Regions from separate parts of the Enterococcus sp. AZ163 genome, predicted to be linked through region 2. Evidence: riboswitches for the same ligand, from Rfam matches in the RefSeq annotation. Region 2 holds a riboswitch; each other region holds the start of a gene.
What was found. A riboswitch is a leader RNA that binds a small molecule or an ion and turns the genes downstream of it on or off. The one in region 2 is predicted to bind magnesium.

Region 1 (5,990 bases), 1.0 Mb from region 2:
GCTTTGGAGGAATTAGTTAGCTTGGGTTGGATTATTCGTCAACAAGGCAGCGGTACATTGGTTAACGAGGGGAGATGGGGACGTAGTGCGACACCTCGCATGAATTGGCGGCAATTATTAAGCAGAGAAACGCCACAAACAGAACCCTATCTGCTGGAGCTGCATGAAATTCAGAAAGATACTCAGACCTTAGATCTATACACAGGAGAACTGCCATTAGATTTAATCCCAGATTTTCGTTTACCTGCGTATACTTGGGAGGAGTTGCTGATTGAAGAAAAGAAACAGAGGGATTTAGGTTATCCGCCTTTACAGAGAATCATATGCGAACGGTTGTATAGAGAGCAGGGATTAGAAGCAGCAACTAATCAGGTATTGATTACTTCTGGTGCCCAACAAGCGTTATTTCTGTTGTTGCAGGTGATGCTTGAAGCCGGAGACAGTGTAGCGATTGAAGATCCTTCATTTTTGTACTCTTTACCAATTTTTGATACAGCTGGTGTTCGATTATACGGTGTGGCAATGGATGAAGAGGGAATGCAGATCGAGGCATTAGAGCAATTGATTCTAGCCAAAAGAGTTAAGTTAATTATCGTAAATCCGACATTTCAAAATCCCACTGGCAACACCATGACTTTGAAACGTCGCAAACAATTAATTGCTTTGAGCGAAAAATACCAGCTGCCAATTGTAGAGGACGATGTTTTTGGTGAACTAAACTTTTTACAGCTTCCCCCTTCACTGAAATCTTTGGCTCCTCACCAAGTGATTTATTTAGGGTCACTGTCAAAAATTTTCGGTTCCTCCATTAAGATCGGTTGGATTGTTGCCGATCAAAGTCTGATTCAGCGTTTATCTGAGGCTAAACAAATGATGGATTTCTCTATTAGCGTTTTCCCTCAAGTAGTCGCGTATACGGCACTGACCGATCAGTCCTTCGAAACTAATCGTCAAGAGCTGATTGACACTCTCAAACATAAGAGGGATTGTTTCTATAGCTGTGCCCAATCAGTTTCCAGCGATTGGCAATTTGAAGAGATCGACGGAGGACTTTACGTTTGGCTGAAGTGGCGTCACCAAAAGTTGACTCGCAAAGATTGGGGTCTTTTTTTACAAGAAAAGCTCTTGGTAGCTCCCTCATTTCTCTTTAGTAATGATACAATGGCTATGCGGGTGAATTATTCCCGGATGACAGAAGAGGAGTGTTACATCTTTTTTGTTAAACTGCAAAAGATATCAGAAATTATAGGAGGTCGTAAGTATGAAAGAGATAATTGAAGTATTAAATAATCATCGTACCTATCGGGATTTTGATGAGAACTATCAATTGCCAGATGAGGATTTACAACAAATATTGGATGCAAGCCGTCAAGCACCCAGCTGGATGAATGGTCAAATGTACAGCATCATTGTAGTCAAGAACCAAAAACTTCGCCAAAAATTTGTTGAGCTTAATCCAGGTAATCCTCATATGCTGAAAAGTTCGGTTTTCTTATTGTTTGTTGCAGATTTAAAACGCACACAGAAAGTAGCAGAGCATTATCAAGTGGACTACTCAATTGCTGAAGGAATCGATCCACTGATCACGGCTGTCACTGATACTGCACTAGCTTTGCAAAATGCTGTTGTTGCAACTGAAGCATTAGGACTAGGTAGCGTGGTAGTGGGCAGCATTCGTAAAGATATAAAAAAAATCAGTGAATTACTGAACCTTCCCGACTACGTACTGCCAGTGGCTGGGTTAAGTATTGGTAAGCCTACTATGGAAATGCGTATTAAGCCACGCTTACCGGAAAAAACAGTTGTTCATTATGATGGTTATCAAGAGTATGATTACGGAGAAATTGAAGCGTACGATCAAACCATGGAAGTTTTTGCTGAAGCCCGAGAAACTAAATTGTGGAGTAAAAAGTTTGCGGATTATTTTAGTAATAAGCCAAATGTTACCATCGATGAATTTGTGAAAGAACAACGTTTGTTAAAAGAATAAAAGCTTGAAGAATTGTTACTATCTCTTCTCTTTTTAAATAGGGAGACCCAGAGAACATACTGTTCAACTTCTTTTCAAATTCTCACATAAGTTGCTCTTTTTGTTGACACTCAGTGCTATCTTTACTATAGTAAAAGTGGAAATTGTATAAATTGTTAGGTGAGGCTCCTATATGGACACAAGCTGCTGCCGCGAAAGAATCGAGAGACTCTTAGTTGGTGGAACAGGAATCATCGTGAAGGTGATTCATAACGCAGCTGACAGATAAAACTGTCTACGCCCTATAGTGCTAAAGCTCGACGATGACCGTGATTATTTTTGCGCGCGCTCATTATCGAGCGCGCGCTTTTTGCTTTGCCAATAAAGAAAGGACGGTGATGAGTCATGGACTATCCAGATGAGAGTCGACCGAAAATAGTTAAAAATGTAGGGAAGACACTGATTTTCTCTGCTGGTAGGAGGAAATATGATGATGAACAAAAAGAGCCTCATCACACGAAAAATAAGTAAAGATCAAGCGTTGAAAAAACTCGCATTATTACCGGATCGTGATTTGTTCCTGAATCTGCGAACATCTTTAAACGGATTATCAGAAGAAGATGCTAAAGCGAGACTGGAAGAATATGGTCCCAACGAAGTATCGGCTCAAAAGCCAACCCCTGCAATCATTTTGTTTCTTCAAGCATTTAATGATTTGTTTGTTTATGTATTGGCCTTATTAATGGTTGTCTCTTTTTTGACTTCTGATTATGAAGCAGCTGTGGTTATGGGAATAATGATTTTAGCCAGCGTGCTGATTACCTTTATTCAAGAATATCGTTCACAAAAAGCTAGTATTGAATTACGAGAAATGATCGAGAATACGGCCGCAATTACGCGTGAAGGCCAAACAAAAGAAATTCCAATGGATGAAGTGGTGCCGGGAGACATTTTAACTTTAGCAACTGGAGATATGATTCCAGCAGATGCAGTATTAATTTGGACGAAGGATTTATTTGTGAATCAGTCTTCTTTGACTGGAGAATCAATGCCAGTTGAAAAGTCTGCTTCCGTTGCTTCAGATGATGAGAACAATGCATTGGATATGTCAAACTTAGTTTTTATGGGAACGGACGTATTAAGTGGACAAGGTCGGGCAATTATCTTAAAGACTGGGCAACAGACTTTCTTTGGCGACATTGCGAAAAATGCCACAACCAAACGCGGCAAGACAACCTTTGATGTCGGTTTAGCCCGTGTCAGTAAAGTATTGTTGCGCTTGATTATGGTACTTTTCCCATTAGTGTTCTTAATTAATGGCATCACAAAAGGTGATTGGAGCAATGCATTTTTCTTCGCTATCGCTGTAGCAGTGGGCTTAACGCCAGAAATGTTACCAATGATTGTCAGCTCTAATTTAGCAAAAGGTGCCTTGACCTTGTCGAAGCATAAAGTGATTGTGAAAGAATTACCATCTATTCAAAATTTGGGTAGTATGGATGTCTTGTGTACGGATAAGACAGGAACCATCACCGAAGACCGAGTAGTATTGGTTCAGCATCTTGATCCTTTAGGTAAAGAAAACACTCAAGTATTGGATTTGGCCTTTCTGAATTCGAATTACCAAACAGGTTGGAAAAATCTGATGGACATTGCTGTGATTAATTACTATGAAGAAGAAAACCGGCAAGTGCCTTTTCAGTCGATTCAAAAAATTGACGAAATACCTTTTGATTTTTCTCGTCGCCGATTAACTGTCGTAGTAAAAGCTGATGAGCATCAATGGATGATTACAAAAGGTGCTGTTGAAGAAATGGCTTCTATATGTAAATATGTTGAAATTGATGGAGAGGTATTGGAATTTACTGAAGAACTGCATCAGGAATTACAGCAGGTTAATGAACGCATGAATCGTCAAGGGATGCGGGTGATCACAGTAGCTATAAAAAGGGATGCTCATGATGAAGCAGTTTATAGCACAGAAGACGAAAAAGATATGACTCTAATTGGATTCATGGGCTTCTTGGACCCTGCAAAAGAATCTGCAATTACTGCTATCTCTTCTTTACATGAACATGGAGTGGATGTAAAAGTTTTGACGGGTGACAACGCAATTGTAGCTCAAAAAGTTTGCCAAGATGTTGGAATTGATGCGGATAAATTTGTTCTAGGTAATCAAGTGGATCAGATGAGTGATGAAGAACTACAACAGGCTGCAGATAAAATTCACTTATTCGCTAAATTGAATCCTATGCAAAAAGCTAGAATTATTGAATCCTTACAGACAAAAGGTCACACAGTTGGCTTTATGGGCGATGGTATTAACGATGCACCTGCATTACGAAAAGCCGATGTAGGCATTTCAGTAGATACTGCTGCGGACATTACAAAGGATGCTAGTTCAATTATTCTTTTAGAAAAAAGCTTGGATGTACTAGAAAGTGGTGTAATCGAAGGCCGCCGAGTATTTAGTAACATGATGAAATATATTAAGATTACCATCAGTTCCAATTTTGGAAATGTGTTCTCAATCTTAATTGCTAGTGCTTTCCTACCATTTCTGCCAATGCTTTCTTTACAGTTGCTATTGCAAAACTTGATCTATGATTTTGCTCAACTGACTATACCTTGGGACAACGTAGACGACGAGGAATTATTAACACCAACGAAATGGGAAACAAAAGGACTAATGAAATTCACTGTTTGTATCGGTCCAGTCAGCTCCATTTTCGATGTGATTACTTTCCTAGTTATGTGGTTTGTATTTGGGGCAAATACGGTAGCAAATCAAAGCTTATTCCAAACCGGCTGGTTCATGGTTGGATTAGCTACGCAAGCTTTAGTCGTACTGATGGTAAGAACCCGAAAAGTTCCATTCATTCAAAGTCGACCTTCCTTGCCAGTTTTTAGCAGTATCATGGCTGCAGTCGTTTTAGGAATGATTATTGTTTTATCACCATTCCGCGAACAATTTGAATTTGTGCAATTACCTGCTAGCTACTGGATTTGGTTTGTAGGGATTGTAGCTGCATATATGGCTGCAGTTCAATTTGCTAAGTTCCTTTATATAAAAATTGCAAAAGAATGGATCTAATTGTAACAGAGTAACGAATTTCGTTACTCTGTTTCTTTTTTTGCATTTACAATAATAACTCCTAGTTTAGATCGTTTCTAATTTCACATGGAAATTACTTAACATAAGATAATTAAAGAACCTTAATATAGCGATCCTTTAGGCAAGAGATTAGGTAGAACGTTTTCAGTATTTAAAGAAAAAGAAACTTGAAATAAGAAGAGTTTGTTTTTTTTGTCACAATTCGCTGGAGAAAATCGCTTCATTTTCTTCAAAATACTACAGCATATTGGTTGTCTTTCAGTAATAAAAATGTTACTTTAGATATGTAAGCAACAGAACAATGATACAGATTGAAGGTCTGTATCACTTTCTAAAGACTTAAAGAGAGGATTGTGTTACAACATGGCAGAGAAAAAGAATGCAATTGATTTTGAAGCCCTACTGGAAAAGATCAACGCAGATTTCCCAGTATATCAGGCACTTGATCAAGAGGGGAAAGTCGTAAATGAGGATTTGATTCCTGAATTGACTGACGAAGAATTAGTAGAATTGATGACAAGAATGGTTTGGTCTCGTGTGTTGGATCAACGTTCAACTGCATTGAACCGTCAAGGACGCCTGGGCTTCTATGCACCAACAGCAGGACAGGAAGCAAGTCAACTTGCCAGCCATTTCGCTTTTGAAAAAGAAGATGTTTTACTTCCAGGTTATCGTGATGTACCTCAACTTGTTCAACACGGACTTCCATTGTCTGAAGCTTTCCTATGGTCTCGCGGTCATGTTGCCGGAAACTTATATGCTGATGACTTGCAAGCACTACCACCACAAATCATTATTGGTGCGCAATACGTGCAAGCAGCCGGAGTAGCATTAGGCTTGAAGAAACGTAAGAAAAAGAACGTTGTCTTCACTTACACTGGTGATGGTGGATCTTCTCAAGGTGAT
Region 2 (5,990 bases):
TGTCATTAACAATTACTGACAGTACTGGGTTACAAGACATCCAAACGCTTACCTTCCAAGTGAAGGGGTATCTAGGATATGAAACAATGACAGATAGTTTTGCTTGGAAAACATCGAAGGATAAGCTGTCTGGTAATAAAAAGAATCAAACTAGAACCTCTGACATGCAAATTAAAGGCAGGGATACCTTAAGTGATAACAGCCAAGTTAGAATTACAGCGAAAGCTTCGGCAATTCAAACAATTTCTGGCAAAACTATTCCGGCAAGTGACTTAGTTTTCTTACAGGATCACGAAGCGTTGGAATTGTCTGAGGTAAGCTTAGCGATGAATCAATTGTATCAGTATTCCGCTTCAGAGGGATTGCTATTAAAACTTTCAGATCAAAGTCCAAGCGGCACTTACAGCGGAACGATCACCTGGGCGATCACTGATGCACCATAAAAGGAGGAAGGGTATGAATAGAAAAAAATGGTCTGTTATCCTGTTATCCTTCTGCTTAATAATGGTCAGTTTTTGTGGGAATTCAGCAGCAGCAGAGGACAAGACTACGCAAACGTCCTATACTCAACGGCAAAGTACAGCAACGATTTCTTTAAAATCTGAACAAGAATCTGATGCGGCAAATGCTTCGGTATCCGCGGGTTCCAGCAATAAAAATCATCGTTTGCCTACGACAGGAGAATTGACCACCTTAAGTCTTTCCTTTCTAGGCACCTTACTGCTCTTTTTCTTTTGGCTGCTGGTCAAAAAGCAGCGGAAGGAGCGATCGAATGAAGCTTAACAGAAAAATTCTTTTGTTTAGTGTGCTGTTTGGCTGGAGTTTATTCAGCCAAGAAGTGACTGCTGCTGCCCAAATTGATGAATATGGGGGGCAAACGTCTCTTGTAATTGTTCCGCTCGATGAGGAAGCTCCGCGGCTATATGAGGTATCGGATCTTCAGTTTGGTGATCAAACAGTCACAGATACGAAAAAGAAACACCCTGCAGCAACCGATTTGTCGATTAAATTGCTGGATTCAAGACAGCAGCCAACCTCGTGGAAACTGCAGGTGAAAATTGCTGCTTTTAAAAACGAAGAGCAGCAAACCTTAAAAGCTGCAGAATTGGCAATTGGCAAAGGCAAATTCGATGACAGCAATGTGGATAACGAGGTAATCGGCTATCCTATTTCTCGGTTGACTACTGCTTACCAGACGATTATTCAGGCAACAGGCAAAAAAGATTATGGGTGGATTACTTATACCATTCCAAAAGAACAAATCACTCTCGGCTATGGTGATGAAAATCAGGCCGGAGAGTATACAGCAACAATTAGTTGGCAGGTTGTTAATGCCGACCTTTAAAACAGATATCAAAAATTGATATAAATAAAAAACATCTGACGGAGGAAATATACATGAAAATCACAAAAATTATCGCAGGTCTAGCATTATCAACAGCAATCTTAGGGTTTACAGCTCAAGCATCAGCAGCGGAATTAAATGAAACTGCAGATGGAACAACAAGTGTGGAAATTACAGATTACACAATTGATCCAACGACAGGCTTACCAAGTAGTCCAGGTGCTTTTGCGATCAATCAAGTACCAAGTATTGATTTTGGTCAGCACTCATTAGACAGCGTAGCTGCAACGAATGCGTCATTCCAAGGAACCTATGATCAAGATTTAGAAGTGAAGGATGCGCGTCCAACTCAAGGCAGCATTACTTCAGCCTTGAACACAATTTCAGGTGTTACAGCGGGTGCGGATGTAACGCAAACTGAAATTGATGACTCAAAAGCAGCTTGGGAAGGCGCAGTAGCCGCATCTTCTTGGAAAGTAAATGCTCAAGCAACTCAGCTTGATAACATCGGAACTTCTTTAAAAATTGGTGATGTTGAAGTATTAACTGCCGAAGGAACAGTGGTAACTGAAAACTCTGGCCAAACACCAGTAGGGACTAAAGCATATAGTTTGGCTGATCCTGTTTTGACAATTGCTAACAACAACTTAAATATCCAAACATACGCAGGTACTATTACTTTTACAGCTATTTCAGCTGAATAAATTTGCGTAAAATCCATCTAAGTCACGTAACTGCTTAGTGACTTAGATGGTCTTTTTTACATAGAAAATACAAGAAAGATCTAACCAAAATGGAGGAATAGATAGTGAAAAAAATGAGAGCCATTATGATGTATTTACTTATCACTGGATGCGCAATGTTTATGTTTAGCTCACCTGCTGCGGCCGCTGATCCCGGTGTCGACTACAGCGTAGCTCCCATACTGCCGGACAATCAATTAGACCGGGGGAAATCCTTCTTTGATTTGCGAGTAAAACCAGAGGAGAAACAGACAATCCAGCTTCAAATTGAAAACTACTCAGATCAAGAGCAACGCTATTTTATTGAAGTAAATACAGCCCAAACCAGTGGGAATCTGACGATTGATTATGGAAATACTGACATCCCAAAAGACTCCATCAATCAACAACCAATTTCAGACTATGTTAAGTATCCGAAAGAAGTGACGATTCCTGCCAAAAAAGCGGGTGTTGTGTCTCTAGATCTTACCGTGCCTAAAGAAAGCTTTGATGGTATCTTACTGGGTGGAATTCAGGTGAAGAAGGACTTTGGTAAAGAAGAAAAGCCCAAGGATCAGATTTCTAGTGAATATGCCTATGTGATCGGCCTAATGCTTTCTGAAAATGATCAGCCAGTGGAACCTGATTTACAATACAAAGGGATTAAGGCGAAGGAATTGACAAATAATGCTGGTCTAATTGTTTCCATGGAAAATCCTACACCGATCAATATTAAGAAGGCATCATTGACGGCCGATGTTTATGCTGAAGATGGCACTAAACCAGTGATCACTCGTACAATTGAAGATGGCGGTATAGCGCCATCATCTCGCTTTGATTTACATTTATTCAATGGAGAAGCAGGAGATACGAAGCCTTTGGTTGCTGGAAAGTATCGCTTGGAGCTAAGTGTAGAAGATGACGCTGGCCACAATTGGAAGTTTAACGAACCATTTGAGATTACGAAAAAGGAAGCTAGTGCAGTGAACAACCAAGTTTTCCAGGTTGAAGAAGGCACGAATTATTGGCTGTATATTATTATCGGAATTCTGGCGGCGGTAGTCTTAAGCTTCTTGGGTTATTTCATCTATACCAAACAAAAACAAAAAAGCAATCAATAACTGTTCATTATAAATCAAAGGACTGAAGGTAAATTCATGAGAATGATAAGAGCCGTCAGTTCTTTTGTTTAACAACAATTTTTTGGTGATACTAATTGAATGTTAAAATAATTGTTGTTCTTTTAATTATATGCTCTTGTTTTTTATGTTTAAGGGAAATAGCTTGGAAAAGAAAACTATTTTTCATCGCAGCAAGAATGGTACTTTTAGATGACCGTAATTGCAACTGATTTTTGGAAAAAAGGTCATTTTTAGAAAATTTTTTGGTGTATATAGGAATTAGCTGAAAGAAACAATCCGAGGAGTCTCCGTAAGTAAAAAGCTAGTATCTGGAAGGTTTTATTCAGTATTTGTTCTTTTGTATCTAATTGGATGTTATTAAGAAAAAGTAAATTAAGTGAAAAAACTAGAATTTTGGTTGCAAGCCTCTTGTTGGAAAGAGTAAGATTGGATCGTGAAAATAAAACAATATAACTTGTTAGGTGAGGCTCCTATACAAACATAAGCTATTGCTCAGAAACATCGAAAGATGCCAATGGGTAAAACAGGAATTGTCGGATTAAGGCTTTTTCCAAAATAGCTAAGATGAGAATCTTTACGTTGTATAGTGCTAAAACTCGGACGATGAGATGACACTAGGTCAGAATTCTTGTTCGAAAAGGTTTCTGACCTTTTTGTATGAATTTTAAAACTAGTAGAAATAACCGCTCGCTTTCACCTAACTTTGTCGAAGGGAGGTGAAGCAATGCAAAATGTAAAAAAGATCGATTGGTGGATTATTGGACCTTATGCCGTCCTGTCTATCATCGGTCTTTTAGAGGTTTTCAGCGCAAGTTCTTATCGACTCATGATCGCCGGTGCGAATCCTCGAAGTTTATTTTATCGCCAGCTAGTCTTCGTAATTCTTAGCTGGGGCGCGTTAGCTCTAACCTATTCTGTTAAACTGCAGCACTTTCTGAAATTAGGAGTAGCCCAAATTCTTTTAGGTTGTTCGGCCTTGCTTTTGCTGCTGGTGAAGGTACATCTTTTTGGAGTAACGGTGAATGGGGCTCAGCGCTGGATTTCGATTTTCGGGATTCAATTTCAGCCTTCGGAATTGGCTAATATTGCTCTAATTTTTTACTTAAGCTATTACTTTCGTAATCCATTGCAATCAAAAAAAGAATTGCGGGCGCCCATTTTAGTTACTCTGTTTTTGGCAACGCTGGTTTTTATTCAGCCTAAAGTAACTGGAGCCTTGATTCTGTTACTTGTGGCAGGAGTTCTTTTCTGGGCAGCGGCGATTCCAGTCGATGTTGGACTGATTCTAGGCTTTGCAGCGGTAGTTGGCGTGTTGGTAGCTGCTGGAATTGTGCTGCTGCTGGGGAGTCATGATTTACTGCCACACCTGTTTCAACATGTGTATGAACGAATCGCGATTGCGGGAAATCCCTTTGCTGATGTCAATGGAACAGGGTATCAAATGAGCAATTCCTATTATGCCATGTATAATGGCGGATTCTTTGGTCGGGGAATCGGCAATAGCATCACCAAAAATGGTTATTTGCCGGAAGCAGAAACCGACTTTATTTTCTCAATTATCGTCGAAGAATTAGGGATGATTATGGCCTTGTTTTTGCTTCTGCTTTTGTTTGTCATTTGTCTGCGGCTGTTTTGGCTGAGCACCCATTGCCAAAATCATCAGGCTGCATTAATCGTCATGGGGATTGGGACTTTGCTGCTGGTGCAGACGAGTATTAACGTAGCCAGCACACTAGGTTTAATTCCTATGACGGGGATTCCATTACCCTTTCTCAGTTATGGTGGAACCAGCTATATGATTCTTTCGGTCAGTCTTGGGGTTGCATTGAATATCTCAGCTAGGGAAAGGAGGTGAAGAAGTGAAGCGCAAAGAGTGGAATGATGCCTTATTGCTGCCGATCTTTTTACTTCTCATTTTAAGTGTTTGGGTACAATATCAGGCAGCTTTGCTGGATGGTCGAGCCGTTCAGCCAGTCATTTTTAAGCAGCTGATTTTTAGCGTGTTAGCTTTTGGAGCGTTGCTGATTATGCGACGGATTCCCTTTCAATTTTTAGTTAAGTTTGCACCTATTTGGTATAGTTTTTCCTTAGGCATCATGTTGCTGCTGCAATGGTATTATGACCCAGCAATGTATCTGTTGACAGGAACTAAACGTTGGCTGCGAATCGGACCGTTGTCGCTGCAGCCTTCAGAAATGGTGAAAATCAGTTTTATATTAATGCTCGTACATTTTACGTTGAAGTACGAAAAAGAAGGTCGGCCGCATTCCTTGAAAGAGGATGGGGTGTATATAATAAAAAGTTTGGCCATTGCTTTACCAACCTTTTTGTTGATGTTCATGCAACGGGATTTTGGAACCAGCTTAGTGTTTATTTGTGTTTTGGCAGCTTTGTTTATTGTAGTGGGTGTAGATAAACGGATCTTATTAGCTGGAGCAGGAACATTAGCAATGTTGGGGGGATGTCTGCTGTTGTTTGTCTTCACTGAGTGGGGACGAGTAATCTTGCAAACTCTACATTTTAAAGAGTACCAACTGAATCGAGTGGAGGCCTGGATTGATCCTTTCAAGTATCAGGATTCGATTTCTTTCCAGCAGGTTCGCAGTATGCTATCCGTGGCAGCGGGTGGTTTTGCCGGAAAACCTAGTGAATTGGTCTCCATCTATGTTCCCGTACGTGAGTCAGATATGATTTTTACTGTTATTGCAGAAAAAGCTGGGTTTATTGGCAGCAGCGGTGTTCTGTTTTTGTATTTCTATCTATTTTATCAGATGCTGACGG
Region 3 (5,990 bases), 1.4 Mb from region 2:
TATCATTAGGTAATATTGATTTAAAATAACGATTATCCGATATGGTCGCTCGATCAATCATATCTTTCGGTATGTTTTGGATAATATACTTTGCTATTTGGTGACATTATCAGGTTGTTTAGAATTTGAGAGTACGCATAAAGTATGCTAATTGAGTGATCTTTCTGAAAAGACTCAAATTTTTATAAAGAGATTATGTTGGGGTGAGTGAGAGTTTTTTCGGAATATATACGAGGGTGTTTCATAATAATGGGAACTGTATCAGTGAAAATTTGTTTTTTCAAATTCTCAAGAAAAAGGCCGGGAAAAAACTCATGACCTCGTTACAAAGTTTAAAAAAACGATCAAGAATTTTAGAAAAGTTGGCTCTTTTCTAAAGGTAGACATGAGGCAAAATCTACGGGGATTTTTTTAGTGTTATTCGAACGGTAGTAGAAACTGGCTTAGATCTTCGAAAATATCTGATTCATTTATTTGAAAAAAGCACCTAACTTACCTAATCAATCTCCCACTGTATTAGCAGTCTACTTGTCATGAACTGCAGATATTCAGGATAAATGCGCACTGTCTCTCACGCTTACATCCAACCTTTTAGAGAAGTGCTATTGATTAAAAAACACGAAAAGTATGCTGGATAGTATCCTAAACAAAAATAAAACTCATTATTCCGACCGGTATAAAAATAATGTCTATAACAAGAGCTTACGGGTCTATCACTAGAGCATTTCATGTTTCTGGAGGCGTTTGTTCACTATGAAACTTTGAGGAGGATATTGTCCTATGCAAAATATTAATAAGCTGCCTTCATGAATTTAGAAACATTCTATGCTTAACGACATCAAGGTAAGACAAGTAAAGACTTCAATAGAAAAAAACTTTATTCATAATCTTTAAAAAATCTCCTAAAGTTATTTATCCAGACGAAAATCCGTTCGACAAGCTACGCACTGGTAAGATGACCCGCGAAGTAGCTCCTTGAGTAACTGCATGATCATATTATTCAAAATATCAATAATTTGGGTGATGGTTGTTCCTCGATAGCCTGATTCAGCATAAATCCTAAGTAAACTGGTGTTTTTAGGTAACACATTTATCAGATGCAAAACTTCCAATAGTGGTGTCATACCAATTTGCAGGATATATCTTAATATAAAGGAGATTCATGAAAGAAACTGTTATAAAATACCCTTTTCTGACAGTTTCATTTGATAAGTAGAGATTTCTACTAAAATGGATGTCAGAACATGAAATGGATTTGCCTGTATGATGCAATTCCTTTAGGTGATATAGGATTACCTGAGGTTTTCTCTTCTAAAAGAAGGTGATGCACAGATGCTGATTTTTCAATATAATACTTATTTGCTTTCTTGTAACACAATTGAAATAATTTAAAAAAATACTAAACTTACTCAAAATGATTGAGAGTAACCCGCAATCAATTCTATACTTCTGGGGTTAGATAAAATAACCTTGTTAGGTGAGGCTCCTATCCAAACATAGGCTATTGCGCAGAAATGTCGAAAGACACCAATGTGTAAAACAGGAATGGTCGAATTAAGGCTCTTCTAAAAATAGCTAAGAGAAATCTTTACGTTGGATAGTGCTAAAGCTCAGACGATGAGAACCGATTGGTTTGCTGCGTTTTTTTAGAAAGCAGCAAGCACTTATTTACGATCGATGCTGGCTTAGTCTACTCTTTCAAGGGAAAAGAAAGGGATTCTCATGCAAACATCGAATAAAAAATTTCCGCTTTATGGCATAACAACCATTTGTTTTGCCTTCCTCACACTGTTAGTGGCTGCCAGTCCAAATTGGTTTCAACAAATAGACGAAGCAATTTATCACATCAAATGGCAATTAAATGCCCCGATGTTAACGGCTGTCAGTCTGTTGGCAAAAACAGCGACAATTGGCCCTATGTTCCTGATCTTCTTATTATTTATGATTTATCTTCTGCATAAAAAAGAAAAAATCCTTGCCTTTTGGTCAGTTAGTAACCTGTTAGCTGTCGGTTTCTTAGGGAGCGTTTTTAAACATGTTGTCGGCCGAGCTCGACCAACTCTGGGCGCTTTAGCCGATCGTAGTTCCGCGAGTTTTCCTAGTGGGCATTCGCTGTTAGCGATGTGTCTTGTCTGTACAATTTTTATCACTTTAAACTATCTCAATGTTAGAAAAACTAAAGGCATCAAACTTTTTTTAATTGTCTATCTCGTACTGATTGTATTAGGACGGCTCATCTTACGTGTGCACTATCCTAGTGACATAATTGCTGGTATGCTCCTAAGCTATAGCTGGGTAAATTTTTCGTTCAGTATTGTACAACGTTATTTGCAAGCACCTGTAGAAGAAGCCTCAGCCCAACGAAGTCGGCGACATTCTCGTAAAAGAAAAAGTTTATTCCTAGTGTTCAGTTTGACCCTTTTATTTTTAGGAACTCTTTCTGTCTCGGCTTATGGTATCAGCATGTATCATAATTTGAAAAAAACGGCGAATACAATGTATAAACCACGAAAATCGTCAACTAAAAGTCCAGATTTAGCTAAAGGAGAACCCGTTAGTTTCTTAATTATGGGAATTGCAAATGATTCAAAAAGAAAAACGGATTACCGCTCCAATGCTTTAATGGTGGTTACTGTTAACAATCAATTAAAAAAAACAACCATTACCAGCATTCCACGAGACTATTATGTGGAAATGGCGGGCACTAATGGTGAATGGAATAAAATCAATGCGGCCCACGTTTTCGGTGGTGCCGATATGCAAATCAAAACGGTAGAAAACGTCTTACACATTCCTATCAGCCATTACTTTTCTGTGGATATGGATGCCATGAAGGACCTTGGCGATGCTGTCGGTGGTGTCACCGTGAATAACGCCTTTGAATTTGACGCTGAAGGTATTCATTATCCGAAAGGCAAGCAACATTTAGGCGGATGGGAAGCTTTGCAATACGCACGTATGCGTTACGAAGACCCCGAAGGCGACTATGGTCGTCAACGCCGCCAACGAGAAGTTTTAGTTGAGATAACAAATAAGTTACTTTCTTTTAACAGCTTATTAAAGTATCAAGAAATTCTAGATGTTATTGGAGAACACGGCGAAACCGACTTATCCTTTGACCAAATGATGGCCATGTTAAAACAATATACGCCTGCACTAAAAAATATCGAAACCGATCAATTGAAAGGTTATGATTTTACAGGTGATGGTGTGACAGGTATTGAAGGAATCTCTTATCAGCTTGTAGAAGAAAGCGAACGACAACGCGTCGAAAATGCCATTAAAGAACAAATGGGTATTAATACAAAAGAGGATGAACAAAATCAATAATTATATCCCGTATAAGAGGTTGTAACAAAGCGTTCAACTCTAAGAATTAAAAAAATATCCGAAAATAGTTTTTTCTATTTTCTGGATAGTTCGACTTAGGTCCAAAGAAATTGCTTTAGGAACACCATTTATTCGCAAAAAAAGCACGGAGCATAATCATTATGATTAATGTTTCGTGCTTTTTTTGTACATTGAAAAAAATAGGGTTCTTATTTAACGACGTTTAACCTTATCAACTTGATTTTTCGTCAGTAAACGAGAAATTTACAACTGTTGAGCAGGCTTGATAAGCCTTTCTGCAGGACTACATTGAAGTGATAGTGATAAAAAGAACTTTAAATTAGTTACGATTGATCTAGCTTCGGATTCTATTTTATTATATGTTTAGAAAACTTCAGGAATTATCTTGAAACTAGATGTGATATCCAAATACAGGAATAAATGTTAAATTACAGATACAGGGAAGCGCTTCCCTGAAAGGAGTGGAAATCATGCTTGAAATAAGCAAGCGTCAGCATACACTATTGAGATTGCTATTGGAGCAAAAAGATTTTTTACCGGTAAATCATTACTCCAAGATTTTATCTATCTCCGATCGTACGTTGTATAAAGACATCGATAATTTGAATAAAGTATTAAGGAAAAGGGAAATTGAAATTATAAAACGGCAAGGAAAAGGAATTTGTATAAGTAAGTCGAATTTGTCAAATGATGAAATAATAAAAAGCTTCGGTGAGACTTCGATTCAAATAGACTTCAATCAGTTTCCACTCGAACGACAAATAAAAATAGCTGACTACTTATTATTAAGGAACGAAAAAGTATCCTACCAGCTTTTGTCTGAAAAATTTTTAGTCAGTAGAACCTCTATATCAAATGATTTAGATCAAATACAGACAATTATTGAAGGAAGCTCAGCATCAATTCGTTCTGATAATAATGGAACAAAAGTAGTTGGAAAGGAATCTGAAATACAAAAGGCAATCAAACAATATGCTTACTTTATCATTGATAAATCAGACTTAACTAGTAGTTTTAAAGTCCAATTTCCTGCCTTATTATTTAGGTTTTTATCTAAAGACATTATCGAAAAAGTTTCTATGCTCCTGCACACAAATGATTACTTTGATATCGATAAATTACCAGATAACTATTTTCAATCATTGGTACTGTCAATTGGTATACTCATTTCTCGATTGCAAGAAGGGGTTCATATTGAACATCAAGATAATTTCTTGTTTGAAAATGTGGAGTCGCTTAAAACATTCTTTTTAACCAATGAATTAGTAGAGCATCTTGAATTAAATAATAGTATCAAGTTTGATTCAAACGATTTTGAATACCTAAATCGGCAATTAGTTGCACACGGATTTGAACCGCAATTAAAAGATACAACGACTCAGAAGCAATACGATGCCGTGGTAAAAAAAATGATCAAGGAAATGAGTGATTCAATTCAGGTTGACTTAACTAGTGATGACAAATTATATATGAATATCCTTTATCACTTAGTGTCCATGATCTATCGATCCAAATTAAATGTTCCAGTTAGTAATCCGCTTTTGGAGGAAATAAAACGAGAATACTCTGTTTTATACAGTACAACATGGCTAATATTGGCTGGAATTGAGAAAGAATTAGGCATTCGATTAACCGATGATGAAGTTGCGTTTATGATGATACATTTTCAGGGCGCAATTGATCGTATTTCAGAGAATCGAAAGATATTAATTGTTTGTCCCACAGGAATCGGAACGTCAGAGCTGATTGCTAATCGCTTAAAAAGAGTGTTTTCTCCGCAAGATATTGTGGAGGTAACCTCGCTGCGAAAACTTTATAAAAGAGACTTGAGCAAGGTCGATTTAGTGATCTCCTCAGTACAACTAGAAAAAATTGAAGTTCCCGTAACGTATGTTTCTCCTTTAATGAGCAAACAAGATTTAAAAAAGGTTTCTGCAACTTATTTGGATTTATTCTACGATGAAGAAGAATCGAATGATCACTCTTTTGAACATTTAGGCAAAATAATCGATCCGACTATGATTTTTCTAAATGAAACAATAGCTACTAAAGAAAAATGCATAAAAAAAATCACCCAAAAACTCTTGCAAGATAATTTAGTTACAGATTCTTTTGAGCAAGCTATTTGGGATAGAGAGAAGTTAGGCGTGACAGATCTTCCAACCGGAGTAGCGATTCCACATCCGTCACCGTCAACAGTTAAGGAAAGTAAGTTAGTAATTATGACATTGATAAAACCAATACGTTGGAATCTTCGAATGGTTAATACCGTTTTAATGATCTGCGTAGCAGAAAAGGACTTAAAGGATATAAAAGGTATACTGTCAGAAATTTATCGGATCGTTGAGTCAAAAAAAAATGTCGATCGCTTTATCTTTGGTAAAACAAAAGAAGAAATAATGAAAGTATTAGGAGGAGATAAAATTGATTGATGAAGGATTAATCGTGTTGGATTCAGTGTTAACAAATAAGGCGTCCATCATTTATCACTTATCAGAAAAGGCAAAAGAGCTAGGTTATTTAAATAATAGCGCTCGTTACATTGATGCTGTGAACGAAAGAGAAGAAGAGTTTTCTACAGCAATTGGCTATGACGTAAGCATTCCCCATGGGAAATCGAAAGAAGTGATCAATCCTTT
Region 4 (5,990 bases), 1.4 Mb from region 2:
AAAAATGCCGGTGAAATGACGATTATCGTTCATTTCACTGGCATTTTGGATAAAATAAAAGAGTATAGGTGGCTGCCTATACTCAAACTTTAATCCTCGAAAGGACCAAAACACATAACTAATTATAACATGGCTCAGCTTACTTTGAATATATCTACTTCCTATGTTCCCAAAAGAGAGAATACTGCCTGGTTTATTCATGAATTAGTTGAGGCTCTTCAGTTCAAGGAACCTTATCTTTTTGATAGACCTCGGGAGTACGATCTTAGTTTAATGCTAAAACTCGTTTTATTTGCTTATACTCGCAGCGTATTTACTAGTCGTAAAATTGAACAACTTGCGGAAGAAAGTTTGCCAGTACGCTGGTTGACGCAGGAACGTGTGCCTTCGTCTCACTCTTTGTGGAACTCGCAACAGTTATTCAAAGACGGATGTAGATGCTACTTTCATGCGGGTTAAAGAAGATCCCATGCATAATGGAATGGCCAGTTGAAGCCGGCCTATAATCTACAGCTTGCCACTTGTGATCAATATATAGTAGGTTATGATGTTTATCAAAATCCGACAGACACAAAAACGTTACTTCCATTTTTAGACAAAATGGATTTGGTTGAAGAAACCGTGATTGTTGCTGATGCAGGATATGGGTCAGAAAAAAATTATCGACAATTGGAGGATCAGTACGCACAACATACTGTGTTAATTCCTTATGCATCAATGCTCAAAGAACAAAGTAAGAAATGGAAAACGGATGAGCGAAAAGTCATGAATTGGACTTATCATGAAGAAGACAATTACTATGTAGATCTAAAGGGTGTACGCTTCAATTTTCATGCCTACCGTCAACGAACGGATAAGGAAGGGTTCGTAAAAGATTTTAAAGAATATCAAGCAGAGAAATATGATCAGAATAAACAAGTTATTCTAGCCGCATTAACACAAAAAGGATACACCAGAAAAATGAGTGTCAACCCTTCCTGGGAATATTTTAAGGCGAAACAAGTCACACTGCTTTCAACTCCTGAAATAGGAAAAATCTATGCACGAAGAAAAATCGACGTAGAACCTGTTTTTGGTCGGATGAAAGCTTGTTTAGGTTTCACTCGTTACCATGTTCGAGGTATGGAAAAAGTGAAGAGAGAAACCGGCCTCCTCGTGTTGGTCCTCAATATGATGAAGTTGGCAGTTGTAGGACGAACTTCAGGACTTCTTACATAGAAAAAATGACCCCCTCACTGAAAATCATTGATAGATTTTCGGGAGGTGGTCATTTTTTTTATTCGTTTAGAGACTACTTATGTCACAGCCTCTTTTAAATTAAAAACCAAAAAGGGCTTACATTTTCGTTATTTACCGTATTTGCCTCTTAAATTGTGGCATGATCATCCTATTTATAATTGCTTAGTTAGATTTTATCATTCAGCAGAATATGTACTATTATATTTTTAATGCCTGTTGCAGTAAGCAATAATTGCTGCTACAACAGGCATAAGAACAGTGACGAGTTAAAATTATAGTAATAAAGAAGGGTGCCCTCCGAATAATCAATGAATAAAATACGTCGCTCGAAGAAATTAGTCTCTAGATATCATAATCATTTCTTCAGTGATTTTTTCCACAATGTTTATAATTGTTTTTGGAGAGCGAAGTTTTCTAGGGATATCGATTGGATAAACTTTCGCTATACGTCCTGGATTCGAGTCCATTAAAATTACTCGATCAGAGAGCTGAACAGCCTGCTGAATATCATGAGTAATCATTACAATTGATTTTGTAGCAATTTGATTTTTTAACCAAATTTCTAATAAATCATTGGATAGCTGGCTAGCAGTGACGATATCTAGTGCGGAAAAAGGTTCGTCTAACAATAGTAAGCTAGGTTCAGTCGCTAGTGCTCGGGCAAATCCAACTCGCTGCTTCATTCCACCAGACAACTCGCGCGGATAGGCTTTCTCAAAGCCATTTAAACCAATCATTTCGATCAAGTTTTTCACTCTTCTTTTTACTTGTTCTCGTGAGAGCCCACTGCGATTTTCTAGACCAAAACTGATATTTTTTTCGACGGTCAGCCAAGGAAAAAGAGCGAAATGTTGGAATACCATACTTATATTTGAGTCAGGTTCTGATATTTTTTTGTTTTCAAAAATGATTTCACCGGTAGTTGGTTGTACGAGTCCTGCAATACTTCTTAGTAAAGTTGATTTACCAGTTCCCGATTGCCCAATAACGCTCAGAAATTCATTGGTTTTAACGGTTAGATTTACGTTATCTAGGACTTTCAAATTCTCCTTATGTCCTTCAATTTCAAATTCTTTATAGACAGATTTCACATTTAACAATTCTGTATTTTCCATAATAGTTTTGCATATTTAAGTATTCAAACCTAAATATACTTCTCCTTTCAGCTTAAGACCAGATCTCATTTGTCAAAATTACTTCTTTTTTAGTCAACATATTTAGTATGAACAGCTTTTACTAGTATTAATAGTGGAACCGATCTTTAGCGATTCGATAAAGAGGTTGCCAAATAAATGCAATACATAGTCCCACAATAAAACACATGGCCAAAGTCCCTAATGCAGACTTGTCTTTTATGCCATCGTTGATCGAAATATAGTGACCTAATCCTGTGACATCAATTTGCTTTTTTCCCCATTGAATGCTTTCAGCAGCGATGTCTGCATTCCATGCTGCACCTGCAGCATTGATAATCGCTGTAATGATGTAAGGTAAAATAGACGGGATGAGATACTTAACCCACCATTGCCATTTAGAAAGCTTAAATATCTTTGTTACATCACGAATCTCATCAGGAATTGCTAAATAACCAGCAATAACATTGAAAAAAAAGTACCATTGGCAACCTACCATGATGAGCGGCAAAGTCCACCATTCTAGCTTGTTAAAACCAATACTTATGAAAATAACGATGAACGGCGTATAGATATTTGAAGGGATCGAACCTATTACTTGTCCAATTGGTTGAACAACATTCAATCGGCGATTATCGCTGGCAACCCAAACCGCTAATGGTATGAAAATCAATCCAGCAACAATCATCGCTAACGTTACTCGTAAAGTGGTATCCAGCATCAATTGTGGAATTAAACTAAAATCCTGATGTGGCAAGAAATAATAAAGTTTGATTGACCAATTTATAATTAAAATAGCTAAGAGAACATACCAAAGAGTTTTGAAAAAATTTCGAAGCTTCGCTACTTTTTTATACAGACAATCCAGCTTAAGGAAATACCAGATATTAGGCAGTTTATAAATCCAGAAAAAACTAAAATTAGCAAATACTCTTGAAAAATATTTAGTTATAGAAGCATGCTGAATCAACTGATAAACCAATGATTTTGGTGGAATTGAACTTTCGATATCCGCTTCATACTTGAAATAGTAGGTAGCCCTGACTAAAGGTTGAAAAACTAAGAAGTTAAGGATTACAACATTAAGCAGTAATGCCAAGATAGCCCATAAGCATGCTTTAAAATCTGCGCGGTCTAATGCTACCTGAATATAGGAACCAATCCCAGGTAGAAAGAGTGTCTTCTCTTTTGACAATACAACAGAAGCTTGCTCACTGGCTACTAAGGCAAACCAGGCAGCAGTTTGCGAAATGATCACATTCCATAGCAATCCTGGAATCGAATAAACAAACTCAAGTCGCCAAAATTTTTGCCAAGGATTATACTTGAATTGATCGGTCACATTGAGCAAATCAGAAGGAACGACTTCCATTATTTGATAAAGTGTCAGCATAATGTTCCAAGCTTGCCCTGTAAAAATTGCAAAAATTGCGACACATTCTAACCCCATCACATTTCCTGGAAATAGGCCAAGTAAGCCAGTTGTTGTAAAGGTTAAAAAACCTAATAGCGGAACAGATTCTAAAAAGTTGACTAATGGTAAAATAATCTGTCTAGCCGTTTTATTTTTTGCTGCCAAAATGCCAAAAATAAAAGAAAAGAGGAAAGACCAGGCCATCCCGACAATCATTCGAAACATCGTGCGAATGGAAAAATAGAAGAGATTGCTTATCGCCAGAAAGTCATTTTGAGGTCTGGCTACTGATAAAAAATCCTCTGATGGCAAACTATTAAGAGGTCGATTCATTTTTATACTCGAGAAAACCATAATAAATAGAAACAAGGTGAGAATGACTATTATAGTAGTGTTTCCAAGAGCTTTCATGAGAGTAGATTTTTTGGTGATTGGTGCTTTTAAAACGTTCAAAATAAAAACCTCCTAAATAATCATATTAGGAGGTTACTCAAAAAAGAAAAGATGATAAGTAATCACGTAATTGAGCTTTGGCTTTCTGAGACGTAAGAAAATAAATTCTAGTTATCTTAGGAAAGCCTTAATTCGACAATCCCTGCTTTACTCGTTACTGTCTCTCGACATTTCCGAGCGATAACCTGTGTTCTTCAGAGTAACCTCACCTAATATGATTCTATTTTGTTGTGCAAATTTATAATACTCGCGAAATAGAATAAAACAACTAAAAATTTGTTGTTGGTACTTTTTAGCAGTACCTATTGTTATTAGATAAGGGTCTTTGATACTTTTCGCTTTTTGTGTAAAAACTTTCAAAAATAATGGAATAGAATGTTTCTCCAAGTGGAGAGGAAATAATTTGTCATTTTTCAAACGGAAGGAAATGTTTTCGAGAAATCAACGATAATCTATCTGAAAACTTATTCCAAAAGTTAACACCAATTAAAGAACGTAAGTTATAAAAAAAGTTTCCTTGTTTATAATACAAATTGGGTGCAAAATTAGGTTGACCTAAAGTAAAGACGCTGGGATGTGGTGAAAATGTCAATTGAAAAATTAGAATATTTCTACGTTATTGCCAAGTACAACAGTCTTTCTAAGGCTTCTCAAGAATTGTATGTCAGCATATCATCTTTGAGCTCTGCTTTAAAAAGTCTTGAAAATGAACTTGGATATGATTTATTTGTTCGGCAAGGGAAAAGGTTGATGTTAAGTGAGAGTGGGGAAAAAATTCTACCTGCGGTTGAAAAAATATTAGAAGAAGTTAAAAAAATTCAATTCCCTTTATATCAAAGAATTGACCAGCCTATATTTAGAGTAGGGGTGAGTGAGTCGGTCCTAATATTTGAAGCGAATGAATGTACAGTAAAAAGAGAAAGGTATCCTATAAACTATATTAATGCCGCGCCATTGGATCTGTTAAATAGATTAAAGGGAAGAGAATTAGACTTCGTAATTACAAATAGCCTAGTTGAAGATTCTCAATTAGAAAGAGCTTTATTGATCCATTCAAAGATTTTGATTGTTGCACATGAATCGTTAGTAAAAAGTGATTTAAGTGAAATTACGTCTAAGGATTTAGAAAAAAGGCCCTTTATAATTTTGACGGATCAATTAGGACACAGACAATTAACTCAAAAAATAGCTGTTTTTTTCAACATTATTCCTCAGTTTCTTTATTGCCATGATAGTTTGGGAGTTCAAAAGTGGATAAATGAAAATAGAGGATTTTTAGTAATTCATGCAGCCGAAAAAGAGTTGCTATCAAGCGATACTATTAAATTCTTTTCTTTACCCAACGAAATGGAAATAGACTATTATCTATATAAAAATAGAAACAATGATCAGTTATTTAATCTTGGAGACGTTGAAGAATATTTAAAAGAAGTATTTGCTGAAATCGAAGGACAAGACAACAGGAATTGAAAATAAGCATAGGTTATCAGTGAATTTAAGTTAGGAAGGACAAAAACACAGTTTTCTTTATTGATTTTTTTCTGTTTGCGGTATCTATTTATCACATGATAGTGCAGACGTAACCTGAATTATAGCAAAAAAATTTCAACATACGAAAGGCAATGCTATAAGAGATTGGAAGTTGATCGATGTGGCCAAGCTTGTCAGACTATGAAAGAAGAACTTGTGAACAAAACAGAAAATCTGAAGGTGAAATACTGATGTTGGTATCAAGTATTTCACCTTCAGAT

Region 1: another riboswitch for magnesium. It lies ahead of mgtA (magnesium-translocating P-type ATPase); the one in region 2 lies ahead of IGI46_RS07600 (FtsW/RodA/SpoVE family cell cycle protein).
Region 3: another riboswitch for magnesium. It lies ahead of IGI46_RS14445 (phosphatase PAP2/LCP family protein); the one in region 2 lies ahead of IGI46_RS07600 (FtsW/RodA/SpoVE family cell cycle protein).
Region 4: another riboswitch for magnesium. It lies ahead of IGI46_RS14460 (ABC transporter permease subunit); the one in region 2 lies ahead of IGI46_RS07600 (FtsW/RodA/SpoVE family cell cycle protein).

What each region holds. Positions count from the first base shown of each region.
Region 1 covers NZ_JBIPAO010000001.1:2,594,157-2,600,146, forward strand. Annotated here, with positions in the region: gene IGI46_RS12340 (PLP-dependent aminotransferase family protein) at 1-1,278, shown strand, start outside; gene IGI46_RS12345 (nitroreductase family protein) at 1,262-1,990, shown strand; M-box (ykoK) riboswitch at 2,135-2,305, shown strand; gene mgtA (magnesium-translocating P-type ATPase) at 2,463-5,063, shown strand; gene pdhA (pyruvate dehydrogenase (acetyl-transferring) E1 component subunit alpha) at 5,448-5,990, shown strand, end outside.
Region 2 covers NZ_JBIPAO010000001.1:1,594,643-1,600,632, forward strand. Annotated here, with positions in the region: gene IGI46_RS07575 (hypothetical protein) at 1-443, shown strand, start outside; gene IGI46_RS07580 (LPXTG cell wall anchor domain-containing protein) at 457-783, shown strand; gene IGI46_RS07585 (WxL domain-containing protein) at 773-1,345, shown strand; gene IGI46_RS07590 (hypothetical protein) at 1,399-2,049, shown strand; gene IGI46_RS07595 (DUF916 and DUF3324 domain-containing protein) at 2,163-3,188, shown strand; M-box (ykoK) riboswitch at 3,656-3,824, shown strand; gene IGI46_RS07600 (FtsW/RodA/SpoVE family cell cycle protein) at 3,934-5,064, shown strand; gene IGI46_RS07605 (FtsW/RodA/SpoVE family cell cycle protein) at 5,069-5,990, shown strand, end outside.
Region 3 covers NZ_JBIPAO010000001.1:3,006,190-3,012,179, reverse strand. Annotated here, with positions in the region: M-box (ykoK) riboswitch at 1,463-1,629, shown strand; gene IGI46_RS14445 (phosphatase PAP2/LCP family protein) at 1,723-3,330, shown strand; gene IGI46_RS14440 (BglG family transcription antiterminator) at 3,822-5,783, shown strand; gene IGI46_RS14435 (PTS sugar transporter subunit IIA) at 5,776-5,990, shown strand, end outside.
Region 4 covers NZ_JBIPAO010000001.1:3,013,745-3,019,734, reverse strand. Annotated here, with positions in the region: partial or broken gene IGI46_RS14470 (transposase) at 130-1,182, shown strand; gene IGI46_RS14465 (ABC transporter ATP-binding protein) at 1,575-2,354, opposite strand; gene IGI46_RS14460 (ABC transporter permease subunit) at 2,482-4,197, opposite strand; M-box (ykoK) riboswitch at 4,296-4,463, opposite strand; gene IGI46_RS14455 (LysR family transcriptional regulator) at 4,825-5,709, shown strand.